One region of the Pseudomonas sp. B33.4 genome, then DNA from elsewhere that is predicted to be linked to it. Evidence: predicted binding sites of a transcription regulator. Region 1 holds the regulator's gene; each other region holds the start of a gene.
What was found. Region 1 encodes FliA, which starts transcription of late flagellar genes. Its sites were predicted from a motif close to CTAAAGTTTNNNNNNNNNNNGCCGNTAA; they were not measured.
Positions count from the first base shown of each region.

Region 2: motA (flagellar motor stator protein MotA) is a predicted target of FliA. The motif match lies at 1,656-1,683, and genes of this name have one in related genera.
Region 3: U6037_RS22985 (flagellar protein MotY) is a predicted target of FliA. The motif match lies at 1,475-1,502, and genes of this name have one in related genera.
Region 4: U6037_RS28260 (methyl-accepting chemotaxis protein) is a predicted target of FliA. The motif match lies at 1,923-1,950, and genes of this name have one in related genera.

Region 1 covers NZ_CP140706.1:1,773,180-1,776,784, forward strand. Annotated here, with positions in the region: gene flhF (flagellar biosynthesis protein FlhF) at 1-1,098, shown strand, start outside; gene fleN (flagellar synthesis regulator FleN) at 1,215-2,045, shown strand; gene fliA (RNA polymerase sigma factor FliA) at 2,042-2,782, shown strand; gene U6037_RS07905 (chemotaxis response regulator CheY) at 2,949-3,320, shown strand; gene U6037_RS07910 (protein phosphatase CheZ) at 3,339-3,605, shown strand, end outside.
Region 2 covers NZ_CP140706.1:571,095-574,699, forward strand. Annotated here, with positions in the region: gene rhdA (thiosulfate sulfurtransferase) at 1-4, opposite strand, end outside; gene U6037_RS02490 (HDOD domain-containing protein) at 47-1,585, opposite strand; gene motA (flagellar motor stator protein MotA) at 1,752-2,603, shown strand; gene motB (flagellar motor protein MotB) at 2,607-3,605, shown strand, end outside.
Region 3 covers NZ_CP140706.1:5,217,474-5,221,078, reverse strand. Annotated here, with positions in the region: gene rnt (ribonuclease T) at 1-365, opposite strand, end outside; gene pyrC (dihydroorotase) at 362-1,408, opposite strand; gene U6037_RS22985 (flagellar protein MotY) at 1,569-2,480, shown strand; gene U6037_RS22980 (argininosuccinate synthase) at 2,610-3,605, shown strand, end outside.
Region 4 covers NZ_CP140706.1:6,352,484-6,356,088, forward strand. Annotated here, with positions in the region: gene U6037_RS28260 (methyl-accepting chemotaxis protein) at 1-1,818, opposite strand, end outside; gene U6037_RS28265 (LysR substrate-binding domain-containing protein) at 2,001-2,921, opposite strand; gene U6037_RS28270 (NorM family multidrug efflux MATE transporter) at 3,080-3,605, shown strand, end outside.

The DNA.
Region 1 (3,605 bases):
GGCGAAGCCGACGGCAATAGCAATCGCCAGATTTTCGCCGGTCTGCCATTGACGGCCGGCCTGCCGCTGACCGCTGCTGAACCGCTGACCGAGCCGACGTACGCCGCTCCGGCGCGTCCAGCCCCGGCACCTGCGCAGTCCTCCGGGGGCGTGGATCCGCGTGCACTGGATTCGATGCGTTTTGAATTGAACAGCCTGCGCGAGCTGATGGAAGTCCAGCTCGGCACCCTGGCCTGGAATCAGCTGCAAGGCAGCCGTCCGGCGCAAGCCAACCTGTATCGTCGTCTGCAACGTATCGGTCTGTCCGGCCCGTTGTCGCGCGATCTGCTGGCGATGATCACTGATATCGAAGAGCCGCGTCAGGCCTGGCGCATGCTGCTCGCGCACCTGGCGCGGATGATTGCCGTACCGGAAGTCGAGCCGCTGGAAGAGGGTGGTGTGATTGCCATGGTCGGCCCTGCCGGCATGGGCAAGACCACCACGCTGGCCAAGCTGGCCGCGCGTTATGTGCTCAAGTACGGCGCGCAGAATGTCGCGCTGGTGAGCATGGACAGCTTCCGCATCGGTGCGCAGGAACAACTGAAGACGCTGGGGCGCATTCTCAATGTGCCGGTGACGCACGTTGACCCAGGCCAATCGCTGGTGCAAGCGCTGGATCCACTGCTGCGCAAACGCGTGGTATTGATCGATACTGCCGGCCTGCAGGCCAGCGATCCGGCCCTGCGCATGCAGCTCGAAAGTCTGGCCGGGCGTGGCATCCGTTCAAAAAATTATCTCGTGCTGGCAACCACCAGCCAGAAACAGGTTCTAACCGCCGCTTATCACAGTTACAAGCGTTGCGGGCTAGCCGGGTGCATCCTGACTAAACTGGATGAAACGGCCAGCCTTGGCGAAGTGTTGAGCCTGGCGATCAGTCATGAATTGCCGGTCGCGTACCTGACCGATGGCCCACGGATTCCGGATGATTTGCATCTGCCGCGCCGTCATCAACTGGTCAGCCGCGCCGTCAGCGTGCAAATGCAGGAAGAACCCAGCGAAGAAGCCATGGCTGACATGTTCGCTGATATCTATCACAGCCCGACCAAGCAGGTAGGCTGAGGTATTCATGAACAGTTTTTGTACCTACATCGATGGTCTGCCATGCATTGTTCCGGTTGTGAACGCGCAGCCAGTAATGTGGCCTCCGTCTATGCAAGACAAGGTAAAGAAATAACATGGGCAGCATGCATCCCGTACAGGTGATCGCGGTGACCGGCGGCAAAGGTGGCGTCGGCAAGACTAACGTGTCAGTGAACTTGTCTCTGGCGCTGGCAGAGCTTGGCCGTCGGGTCATGCTGCTGGACGCCGATCTGGGACTGGCGAACGTCGACGTTTTGTTGGGTCTGACCCCTAAACGCACATTGGCCGACGTGATCGAAGGCCGTTGCGAATTGCGCGACGTGCTGTTGCAAGGCCCCGGTGGCATCCGCATCGTCCCGGCCGCGTCCGGCACTCAGAGCATGGTGCACCTGAGCCCGGCGCAACATGCCGGTCTGATTCAGGCGTTCAGCGACATCGGCGACAATCTCGACGTACTGGTGATCGACACCGCTGCGGGTATTGGTGACTCGGTAGTCAGTTTCGTCCGCGCCGCCCAGGAAGTGTTGCTGGTGGTCTGCGATGAGCCGACCTCGATCACTGACGCTTACGCGCTGATCAAGTTGCTCAACCGCGATTACGGCATGAACCGCTTCCGCGTTCTCGCCAACATGGCGCAGAGCCCGCAGGAAGGGCGCAACCTGTTCGCCAAGTTGACCAAGGTCACGGATCGTTTCCTCGACGTCGCCCTACAATACGTCGGCGCCGTGCCTTACGACGAAAGCGTGCGTAAAGCGGTGCAGAAGCAGCGTGCGGTGTACGAAGCCTTCCCGCGTTCCAAGTGCGCACTGGCGTTCAAGGCGATCGCGCAGAAGGTCGATACCTGGCCGCTGCCCGCCAACCCGCGTGGCCACCTTGAGTTTTTCGTCGAGCGCCTCGTGCAGCAAACGGCAGGGCCCGTGCTATGACCGCTAGCGGTATGAACTACTACAAGAAGTCGGCACGCGACGCTCAGTACGAGCTGATCGAGCGTTACGCGCCGCTGGTCAAACGCATTGCCTACCACTTGCTGGCACGCTTGCCGGCGAGTGTGCAGGTCGAAGACCTGATCCAGGCCGGGATGATCGGCCTGCTCGAAGTCTCGACCAAATATGACGCCAGCAAAGGCGCCAGTTTCGAAACGTACGCGGGCATTCGAATCCGCGGCGCGATGCTCGACGAAGTACGCAAAGGGGACTGGGCGCCACGCTCGGTTCATCGCAATACCCGTATGGTCAGCGACGCAATTCGCTCAATTGAAGCTAAAACCGGCCGTGATGCTAAAGATCACGAGGTTGCGGCCGAACTCCAATTGAGTCTCGACGATTACTACGGGATTTTGAATGACACCTTGGGCAGCCGCCTGTTCAGTTTCGACGACCTGCTGCAGGACGGCGAACACGAAGGGCTGCACGAGGATGGCGCGAGTGCTCATCTTGAGCCGTCACGCGATCTGGAAGATGAACGTTTCCAGGCAGCGTTGGCGGACGCGATTGCCAATTTGCCGGAGCGTGAGCGACTGGTGTTGGCGCTGTACTACGACGAAGAGCTGAACCTCAAGGAGATCGGTGAAGTCCTTGGCGTCAGTGAATCGCGGGTCAGCCAGTTACACAGCCAGTGCGCGGCCCGTTTGCGGGGGCGTTTGGGGGAGTGGCGAGCGCGCTGAAGGCAGTGTGGGGACACTGCGAACGAGGCTGGTGCGGTGATGAACGGCACCGGTCTTGCTCTGTTGTGCTCCAGACAGTCTTCGAGTGCTGCGCCGATTGATTGAAGTGGCGCGTCCAGGTGCTGGGCGCGTTTAAGACTGCTTGGAGGTCGAATTGAACAAAGACATGAAAATCCTCATCGTTGATGACTTCTCAACGATGCGGCGGATCATCAAGAACCTGCTGCGTGATCTTGGGTTCACCAACACCGTCGAGGCTGACGATGGCGTGACTGCCATTCCAGTGCTCAACAGCGGCAGCATCGACTTTCTGGTAACGGACTGGAACATGCCGGGCATGACCGGTATCGACCTGCTGCGTCACGTGCGTGCCGATGAAAAGCTCAAGCACTTGCCAGTGCTGATGGTGACTGCAGAAGCCAAGCGCGAGCAGATCATTGAAGCCGCTCAGGCCGGTGTAAACGGCTACGTAGTCAAACCTTTCACGGCTCAGGCGTTGAAAGACAAAATCGAGAAGATTTTCGAACGCATCGGCTGATGAACGCGCGGGGGAGCTATGGAGCATAACGAATCTTCACAGGGCGATTTCGAGTCGACCCTGAAAAAACACGCGGTCGAACTGGTCGAAAGCCTTGAAAAAGGCAGGTTCGGCGACGCTGTGCAACTGATCCATGAGCTCAATCAGACCCGTGACCGTGGCCTGTACCAGGAAGTCGGCAAGCTCACACGTGAACTGCACAGTGCGATCGTCAACTTCCAGATCGACCCGAACATGCCGCAGGCCGAGGAAGTGTCGCAAATCACCGACGCCACCGAACGCCTG
Region 2 (3,605 bases), 1.2 Mb from region 1:
ACATGTGAGGTCTCCAGAGCACAAAGGGGGGGATTGTAGCGCAGCCTCATCGGGCACGGCTGCTAAAGCTGTGCAGGGCCTTTTCGATGCACTGCGCGGTTTTGCCAAAGGCTTGCACGGTGATGTCAGCGAACGGCCCGCCGCCCTGATCGGCGACGACGATCATGATCACCCGGCCGTTATTGACCAGTGAGCGCAGCATCAGATGCTCGCCGCGAAACAGCGTGCGCAGGCTCGGTGGCAGCAGGGCGGAGAATTGTGCGTTGTTGTCCGGGTTGATGCGCACTTGCGCCTGTTGCGCGAGCAAGCGTTGCAGCACGCTGCTTTGGCTGACAACGAACGTCAGCGCCGCAGCGTCTTTTGGCAAACCATGCGTTTGCTGCACGCGCAGGCTGGATTGGCTGCGGTCTGCCATCAGGATCAGCACCTGGCGCATGCCACTGGCGGCCAAGGCATCGCGGGCGGCGACGGTCAGGCTCATCGCATTGGTGAAGCGGCTCGGCTCTGCCAACAGCTCGGCGCACTGCTTGCGCCATTGGCTCAGGTCTTCTGCCGTCGGCGCGGCGGCGGGCAACATACCGGCAGGCAAGCGGCGGGTGCCCCACGGCCACAGCAGCGAAACCGCCGGGTGCCACAAATCGGGCATCGCATGCTGGCGCGCGCTGTTGGCGGCTTGCTGGTGCAACTGTTGTTGCACCTCGTCCATCGAGATTTGCAGATAAAGGCTGGTCAGGTACTGCCAGCGCTCGCTGTGCGGACTGTCCCAGGCCTGTTGCGCCGACAGCGCCAGACCATTGGCCAGCAGCACGGTATTGGCCGGTTGATTGAGCCAGCGGCGCAGGGTCGGGTCATCGTCGAGGCGGTTTTGCTGACGCAGCGGATGTTCGCTGTCGCGGGCAATACGCAGCACTTTCACCAGTTCGCGTTGCTCGCTGAGCAGCAGTTTATAACCCTGCTGCACCCAGATCGGCAGATGCCAGGCCTGCACCAACGCTTCAGCGATTTTCAGCAGGCGTACGCCGAACAGTTGCTTCTCCACCACGCGCGCCGATTCGCCCTTGTGGATAACCCGCAATTCCCATTCTTCGAGCAATTGCGGATACGTCAGCGCCAACGGCCACAGCGGCGACAGAAACAGCAGGCTGCCCCAATGGATGTCCTGCCATAGGCGCGCCAGGCGACTGGCGAAAAAACCGTTGGCCTGTTGCGTCGCGTGCTGGCTGATCATTTGCAGTTGGCGCAGGGCCTTGGGGATCTGCATCTGCGGTTCGGCGGGCAGCCGCGCCAGCAACTCTTCGGTGCGGGCGAGGCCGAGGCGATTGATCGCTACCTCAAGATTTTCCGCTGGCGTAGCCATGGTGCCGTGGGTGTGACGATTCGCCTCACGGATGATGCTCAAGGCCAGCGCCGGGCTGTCCTGCATCAGGTCGGCGATGTCGCGCAACGAGCTGCGATTGTCGCGAATCGCCCGGCACACCTTGTCGTGAGACTCTTGCGGCACGGGCAGTCGCACGCCATCGAGCAACTTTACCCAGCCCTCGATCGTGGTCGGTTTTGCGTGTGGGACGTTCGTTTCATTAGCCATGTCTGGACGGGATCTTCACTGACTGTAGACGCGCCCGGCATGGGCTAAATTGGCTTTTCGCCTGAACTGGCTATAGTCTGGCGCAGTTTTGCCGATAAGTAGAAGAAGAGATTTTTTAACTTCCGAATATGACCTTGAACCCGACTTAAGTAAGTACTTTCTACCTATGGCTAAAATTATCGGCATCATCGTCGTATTCGCGAGCGTGCTCGGCGGATACGTGCTCTCCCACGGCAAGATTGCCGCCCTGATCCAGCCTTTCGAGGTGTTGATCATTGGTGGTGCTGCACTCGGTGCATTCCTGCAGGCCAACCCCGGCTACATGACGATGCACGTGCTCAAGAAATCCCTGAGCATGTTCAGTTCGCGCTTCAGCCACACTTTCTATCTGGAAGTGCTCGGCCTGATCTACGAGATCCTCAACAAGAGCCGCCGCGAAGGCATGATGGCCATTGAAGGCGACATCGAAGATGCCGCCGCGAGCCCGATCTTCGCCAAGTACCCGGCCGTGCTCAAAGACGAACGCATGACCGCGTTCATCTGCGATTACCTGCGCATCATGTCGTCCGGCAACATGGCCCCGCACGAGCTGGAAGGCTTGTTCGACATGGAGCTGTACAGCCTCAAGGAAGATCTCGAGCATCCGTCCCATGCGGTGAACGGCATCGCCGACGCCATGCCCGGTTTCGGTATCGTTGCGGCGGTACTCGGTATCGTGGTGACCATGGCCTCGCTGGGTGAAGGCGATCAGAAGTCCATCGGTCTGCACGTCGGTGCGGCGCTGGTCGGTACCTTCTTCGGTATTCTCGCGGCGTACGGTTTCTTCGGCCCGCTGGCGCATTCCCTGGCCCACGATGCCAAGGAAGAACTGAACGTCTACGAAGCCATCAAGGCCTCGCTGGTGGCTTCGGCTTCCGGCATGCCGCCATCGCTGGCGGTCGAGTTCGGTCGCAAGGTGCTGTACCCGGCCCACCGTCCAAGCTTTGCCGAGCTGGAACAAGCCGTTCGCGGTCGCTAAGTCATGGAAAATAATCAGCCGATTATCATCAAGCGCGTCAAGCGCATAGCCGGCGGGCATCACGGCGGGGCGTGGAAAATCGCCTTCGCCGACTTCGCCACGGCGATGATGGCGTTCTTCCTGGTGCTGTGGCTGCTGTCCACGGCGACGCCCGAGCAGAAGATTGCCATCGCCGGTTACTTCAAAGACCCGGTCGGCTTTTCCGAAAGCGGCACGCCGTACATCATCGACCTCGGTGGTACGCCGACCCTGGCCCCGGAAAACACCCTCAACCCGGAAGTGAAGTCGCAACCACAGCCCGACAAGGTCACGGTCGACACGGAGCAGGTTGAAGGCATGGCCGAAATGGTCGAGAAAGAACGCCTCGAACTGCTCCTGCAAGAGCTGCAGAACAAGGTCGACGAGAACCCGCAACTGCAGAAATTCAAGGACCAGATCCTCTTCGAGATCACGCCGAACGGCTTGCGCATCCAGATCATGGACGCCGAGAACCGGCCGATGTTCGACTCAGGTTCCGCACGCCTGAAGCCGTACTTCGAAGATATCCTGCTGGCCATGGCCGACACCATCAAAGCGGTGCCGAACAAGATCAGTATCAGCGGTCACACCGACGCCAAGCCGTACACCGGCACCGGCGATTTCGGTAACTGGGAACTGTCGGCCAACCGTGCCAACGCTGCCCGTCGTGCCTTGGTCGCCGGTAGCTATCCGGATGCGCAAGTGGCGCGGGTCGTCGGTTATGCCTCGTCGGCGCTGTTCGACAAGGAAAACCCGTTCAACCCGGTCAACCGCCGCATCGACATTGTGGTGCTGACCAAGAAAGCTCAAGCGGCGATTGAAGGTTCGCAAGGCGCGGATCCGGCGAAACCGGCGGATCAAGGTCAGAATGGCGCCGCTCCGGCAGCGCCTGTCGACCCGAATGCACTGCCGGCGGATCAGCAACCGGTGCCGGCGCACGAACTGCGCGAACGCCTGAACCTGTTCGACGACGCTGCACCTAAA
Region 3 (3,605 bases), 3.2 Mb from region 1:
GCCTTCAGCGCTTTGCGGATGCCACGGAAGATGTCGGTCAGCGCGGTTTCTTCGCTGACGGCCATGCGCAGCGGGTGATCGAGCTTGATCCCGGTGAATTCCAGCGCTGCTGCTTCGATGTTGGCGCCTTCGAAAGGCTCAACGCGGAAGAAGTAGGTGTGATCGGGGTAAACGAAACCCTTTTCATCCATGGCGATGGTGGTCGCAGCAATCTCCAGTAACGCATCGGTGGCCGAGTTGAAGCCGCCGGTTTCTACGTCGACGACAACCGGCAGGTAGCCGCGAAAGCGTGCTGCCATCGGGTGACGAGAACCGCCGCCGCCACTTTGACCGTCCAGTTCGTCGTCGAAATGGTCTTCACTCACGCGTGTTCCTCCAGCAGGCGCCAGCGCAGTTTTTCACCGGCGCGCAGCGGGATAACGGTCAGCTCGCCGAATGGCAGGCTGGTCGGGGCGGTCCATTCTTCACGAACCAGGGTGATGCGATCGGTGTTTGCCGGCAGGCCGTAGAAACGTGGGCCGTTGAGGCTTGCGAAGGCTTCGAGTTTGTCCAGCGCATTACGCTGTTCGAAGGCTTCGGCGTACATCTCGATGGCGGCGTACGCGGTGTAGCAGCCGGCGCAGCCGCAGGCGGCTTCCTTGGCGTGCTGGGCGTGCGGCGCCGAGTCGGTGCCGAGGAAGAACTTCGCGCTGCCGCTGGTGGCGGCGTCGAGCAGGGCTTCCTGATGCGTATTGCGCTTGAGGATCGGCAGGCAATAGAAATGCGGCCGAATTCCGCCAACCAACATGTGGTTGCGGTTGTAGAGCAGGTGGTGCGCAGTGATGGTCGCGCCGACGTTGGCCGAAGCCTCGTTGACGAACTGCACGGCGTCGCCGGTGGTGATGTGTTCAAACACCACTTTCAGCGTCGGGAAGCGCTCGACCACACGGCGCATGTGTTCATCGATGAAGATTTTTTCGCGGTCGAACACATCGACGTCGCCACGGGTGACTTCACCGTGGATCAACAGCGGCATGCCGACTTCGGCCATAGCTTCGATCGCTGGCAGAATCTTGTCGATGCTGGTCACGCCGGAATCGGAGTTGGTGGTCGCGCCGGCCGGGTACAGCTTGGCGGCGTAGACAAAACCACTGGCCTTGGCTTCACGAATTTCTTCGGGCTGGGTGCGGTCGGTGAGGTACAGCACCATCAGCGGCTCGAAGCGACTGCCGGCCGGGCGGGCAGCGAGAATCCGCTGGCGATAGCCGTCGGCTTCAGCGGCGTTGCGCACCGGAGGTACCAGGTTGGGCATGATGATGGCGCGGCCAAAAGTGCGCGCAACATCGGCAACGGTATTGGTCAACACGGCACCATCGCGAAGATGAATGTGCCAGTCGTCGGGACGCAGCAGGGTCAGGCGGTCGGACATGAGGGGATTCCAGGCGGGTCAAACTGAGGCGAATGCTACCGGAAAAGACTCTTGCAGGCACTCGCTATCAAGTTTTGCCAGAACCTTCCGATATCCCGTAGGTATGCCGTAAACATAGTGTGAATCGGTCTTTGTGTTTCAGAAGCCAATGGAGCCTCCCGTGCGCCAGCGTTATTTAGCCTTGCTCAGTGTGTTTGCCAGCCTTCCCGCGATGGCGCTCACGTACCAGACCCGTCTGGAGAACATTGAGTGGACGGTCGCCGGGGACAAGTTCGAATGTCGTCTGACCCAGCCGATCACTGATTTCGGCTCGGGTGAGTTCGTGCGCAAGGCCGGTGAGCAGGCGATATTTCGTCTGAATGCTTACAACGCCATGCTTGGCGGCGGTTCAGCGACCTTGCTCGCGGCGGCGGCGCCTTGGCAACCGGGGCGGGGCGACATCAATCTCGGATCCGTGAGGCTCGGCAGCGGCAACGTATTGTTTAACAGCTCGCAGTCCCAGGCCGGTGGTCTGATCAGTGGCCTGCTGGACGGTCGCAGCCCGGTAGTACGTCGCGCGTCGGGTGATGGTCGGGTATCGGAAGTCCGCTTGCTGCCGGTCAAATTCAGCAAGGCCTTCAACGATTACCAGACGTGTGTGGCGAAATTGCTGCCGCAGAATTTCGAGCAGATCAAACAATCGCAGATCGGCTTCCCCGGCGAGGGCGTTGACCTCGATTCCGCCGCCAAGGCCAAGCTGCAAGTGATGCTCGAATTCATGAAGGCCGACCCGACGGTCAATCACATCGAACTCGACGGCCATTCCGATAACAGCGGTAATCGCCTGACCAACCGCGAACTGTCGCGGCGCCGCGCGCTGGCGGTGGTCGACTTCTTCAAGGCCAATGGTATTCAGGAATCGCAGATCACCGTGCGTTTCCACGGCGAGCAATATCCCATTGTGCCGAACACCAATGCGGCCAATCGCGCGAAGAACCGTCGGGTCAATGTAAAACTGGCACGCGTGGCGCCGGTCAGCCCCGCACCTGCGCCTCAAGCGAGCACGCCAGCCAGCACTGCAGCGACTTCCTGACCCGTCGGTCATCGTCGCGCTCTCGACAGATTCTGTCGCTTTGTCGTCTTAAGCTGTCGCGCCTCTGTAAATTATCGCGTTTGAGCGGTAGACTCCTCGGCTTTCCGTAGAACCCCGTGGAGTGATGGCATGGCGGACGTAAACAAGGTCGTTCTGGCGTATTCCGGCGGCCTGGACACTTCGGTGATCCTCAAGTGGCTGCAGGATACTTATAACTGTGAAGTGGTGACTTTCACCGCTGATCTCGGTCAAGGCGAAGAGGTCGAGCCGGCCCGCGCCAAGGCTCAGGCCATGGGCGTCAAAGAAATCTACATCGACGATCTGCGCGAAGAATTCGTGCGTGATTTCGTGTACCCGATGTTCCGCGCCAACACCGTTTACGAGGGTGAGTACCTGCTGGGTACTTCCATCGCACGTCCGCTGATCGCCAAGCGTCTGATCGAAATCGCCAACGAAACCGGCGCTGATGCCATTTCCCATGGCGCCACCGGCAAGGGCAACGATCAGGTGCGTTTCGAATTGGGTGCCTATGCACTCAAGCCTGGCGTAAAAGTGATTGCCCCTTGGCGCGAGTGGGACCTGCTGTCCCGCGAGAAGCTGATGGACTACGCCGAGAAGCACGCGATCCCGATCGAGCGCCACGGCAAGAAGAAGTCCCCGTACTCGATGGACGCCAACCTGCTGCACATCTCCTATGAAGGCGGCGTGCTGGAAGACACCTGGACCGAGCACGAAGAAGACATGTGGAAATGGACCGTCTCCCCGGAGAACGCTCCTGACAAACCACAGTACCTGGAACTGACCTACCGCAACGGCGACATCGTTGCACTGGACGGCGTTGAAATGACTCCGGCCACCGTGCTGGCGACGCTGAACAAGATCGGTGGTGCTCACGGTATCGGCCGTCTCGACATCGTCGAAAACCGTTACGTCGGCATGAAGTCCCGTGGCTGCTACGAAACCCCGGGCGGCACCATCATGCTGCGCGCTCACCGCGCCATCGAATCGATCACCCTGGACCGGGAAGTCGCTCACCTCAAAGACGAGCTGATGCCGAAATACGCCAGCCTGATCTACACCGGTTACTGGTGGAGCCCTGAGCGTCTGATGCTGCAACAGATGATC
Region 4 (3,605 bases), 2.0 Mb from region 1:
TTGGGTCGCGGTGGTAATCGCGGCAAACTGCTGCCCCGCCGAACGGCTCTGCTCATCAATGCGCGCCAGCGCCGAAGCGACGTTGGCGTTACGCGACAAGCCTTCCTGCATCAGCACATTGCCCTGCTCCATGGTGCTGATCGCGTTGCCGGTTTCCTGCTGGATGCTGTGGATCATGCTGGAAATTTCATCAGTCGCCTGACGAGTGCGCGAGGCCAGGCTACGCACTTCATCGGCTACGACGGCAAAGCCGCGACCTTGTTCGCCGGCACGGGCCGCTTCGATGGCCGCGTTGAGCGCCAGCAAGTTGGTTTGCTCGGCAATCGAAGTAATCACACCGACGATGCCGCCGATTTCCTGCGAGCGCTGACCGAGGGTGTTGATCACGGTGGCGGTGCTGTTCAGGGCGCCAGCGATTTGCTCCAGCGAGGACGACGCCTCTTCCATCGAGCTGCGGCCAATCTGGGTTTGCTGGGCGTTTTCCTGCGCCAGACGCTGGGTCGCGCCCATGTTGTCGGCAATATTCAGCGAGGTCGCGCTGAACTCTTCCACCGCGCCGGCCATGCTGGTGATTTCGCCAGACTGCTGCTCCATGCCTTCGTAGGCACCGCCGGACAAACCGGACAGTGCCTGCGCACGGCTGTTGACCTCTTCCGAAGAGCGGCGGATGTGCTCGACCATCGTCGACAGCGCTTGGCTCATCTGGTTGAACGCGCGGGACAGCTGACCGATTTCGTCGTTGCTCGACACGTTCAGGCGCACGCTCAGATCGCCGGCGCCCAAGGCTTCCGCCTGACGGACGAGATCGCTCAGTGGCGCCAGTTTGCTACGCAGCAACCAGACCACGGAACCGACCGCCAGCAGCATCGCCAACAGACTGCCGATCGCCAGTTGCGTACCGACGCTCCACGTCACTGCGCGGATTTCGGCTTTCGGCATGCTTGCTACCACCGACCACGGGCCACCATCAAACGGCACCGCGACGCTGTAGAAATCTTCGGACTTGTCGCCCCAGAACTGACCTTTGCCCGGCGATTTCGCCAGATCCTTGATCACTGGAATCGCTTGATCCAACGCCTGCACACCTGCCGGTGCAACCAGCCATTTGCTCTGCTCATCGAGCAGCGCCAGCGAGCCGGTCTGGCCAATGCGGAAGCGCTTGAGGTTGTCGAACTGGGCGTTTTGAGCATCGGTGTAATCGAAGCCGACGAACAGCACCGCAATCACCTTGCCGCTGCCATCGCGCACCGGGGTGTATTGGGTCATGTAGGAACGATCGAACAGCAACGCGCGGCCGACATAGCTCTGCCCCGCCATCAACTTCGCGTACGCCGGGTGCGCGTGGTCAAGCAAGGTGCCAATGGCGCGAGTGCCGTCCTGCTTGGTCAGCGAGGTGCTGACCCGTACGAAGTCTTCGCCGCTGCGCACGAACAGCGTGGCGACGCCGGCGGTCATCTGCTTGAACTCGTCGACTTCCTTGAAGTTGTTGTTCAACACTTCGCTGCCCAGGTGCAGGCCCGGGGTCTGGGTGCCGGCCACCGTCACCGGTTCACTCGGGTGAATGCTCAGACCCGCGCTGAAGCGCTTTTCGAACAACCCGCTCAGGCGTTGGGTGCTTTCACGCAGCGTGCCGTGAAAGGTGCTCAGTTGGTCGGCCAGCAGCCGCGCCTCACTGGCCAGATGCTCTTCACGGGTAGCGAGGTTGGCGGAATCCAGCGAACGCAGGGCGAACACCGTACTGCCACTGATGACTATCGCCAGTATCACGGCGAGGGCGAGACCTAACTGTGAGGCGATCCGAGCGCGAGGTTGAGACATGACAGCTCCTGGCCGAACTTTCCGATCCTCCTTGATCGCAGCTCGGATAATTTTTAATAGTGGGGGTAAATCGTGGATACCGGCACGACGGTTCCACATGCACGTATTCGGCGGTAAAGCCGAATACTTGAGCGAGCAGCAGGGTTATGGCACAAGGCCGCCATTGTGGCGGCTCGAACGTTTCAGCTCAAGCGCGCAACCGCCGGCAGTTCCATGGCGCGGACTTCGCCTTGCAGGAAGTCGCTGAGGCGGCGCAAACGTTCACCTCCCGGACGGGTCTTTGGCCACACCAGGTAATAATTCAGTCCGCTGGCGACCGCCGTCGGCCACGGCAGGCTCAGTCGTCCCTGCGCCACATCTTCGGCGACCATCAACAGGTCGCCCATCGACACACCATAACCGCGCGCCGCTGCGATCATCCCTAACTCGAGGGTATCGAACACCTGTCCGCCCTTGAGTGAAACCTGATCGGACAGTCCCATGTGCTCCAGCCAACTGCGCCAGTCACGACGATCCGGGGTCGGATGGAGCAATTCGGTGGACGCCAGCCGGGCCAGATCCCACGGCTGATCATTCAGCAGGTTCGGCGCACCCACCGGGATCAGTTCCTCAGGAAATAACAGGCTGGCCTCCCAATCCGGCGGAAAATGCCCGTCACTCAGCAGCACAGCGCAATCGAACGGCTCATCGTTAAAGTCCACCGAATCCACATCCATCCAGGCGCTGGTCAGTTGCACTTCGTTGCCCGGCTGCAAGTGACGGAAGCGACTGAGCCGTGCCAGCAGCCAGCGCATGGTCAGGGTCGACGGCGCCTTCATACGCAGAATGTCGTCTTCGGCGCGCAAGGTATTGCAGGCCCGCTCCAGCGCCGTGAAGCCTTCGCGGATGCCGGGCAACAGCAGGCGAGCGGCCTCGGTCAGTTGCAGGTTGCGACCACTGCGGTGGAATAGCCGGCAAGCGAAATGATCTTCCAGGGTTCGAATATGCCGACTGACTGCGCTCTGGGTGATCGACAACTCTTCCGCCGCACGGGTGAACGAACTGTGCCGTGCCGCTGCTTCAAATGCGCGCAGGGCATACAAGGGAGGAAGACGACGAGACATGCAGAAAGCTCCTATAGCGGGATGCAGCCAGTCTGACGAAAACTGCTCAAGATGAGTTTTAATCATGCTACCCATCCTTTTTATCCCTTTGTGCAAAACCTGCCAAGGCCTGAGAATCGACGGTCTCCTGTTCCCTCTGAAATCGACTGGTGATGACCATGCAGCATCCTGTGCGTACCGAACTCTGGGCCATTCTGCGGCTGGCAGGGCCGTTGATCGCTTCACAGTTGGCGCACATGCTGATGGTGCTGACCGACACTCTGATGATGGCGCGCCTCAGTCCGGAAGCGTTGGCCGGTGGCGGTCTCGGAGCGGCGAGTTATTCATTTGTGTCGATTTTCTGCATTGGCGTGATTGCGGCTGTCGGCACGCTGGTGGCGATTCGCAAAGGCGCCGGCGACATCATTGGCGCCGCACGGCTGACTCAGGCTGGCCTGTGGCTGGCGTGGCTGATGGCACTGGGCGCCGGCTTGCTGCTGTGGAACCTGAAACCGGTGTTGCTGCTGTTCGGCCAGACCGAAACCAACGTCAACGCTGCCGGGCAATTTCTGATCGCCCTGCCCTTCGCCCTGCCCGGCTACTTGAGCTTCATGGCCCTGCGCGGTTTTACCAGCGCGATTGGCCGGGCGACACCGGTGATGGTTATCAGTCTGGCCGGCACGGTGGCCAACTTCCTGCTCAATT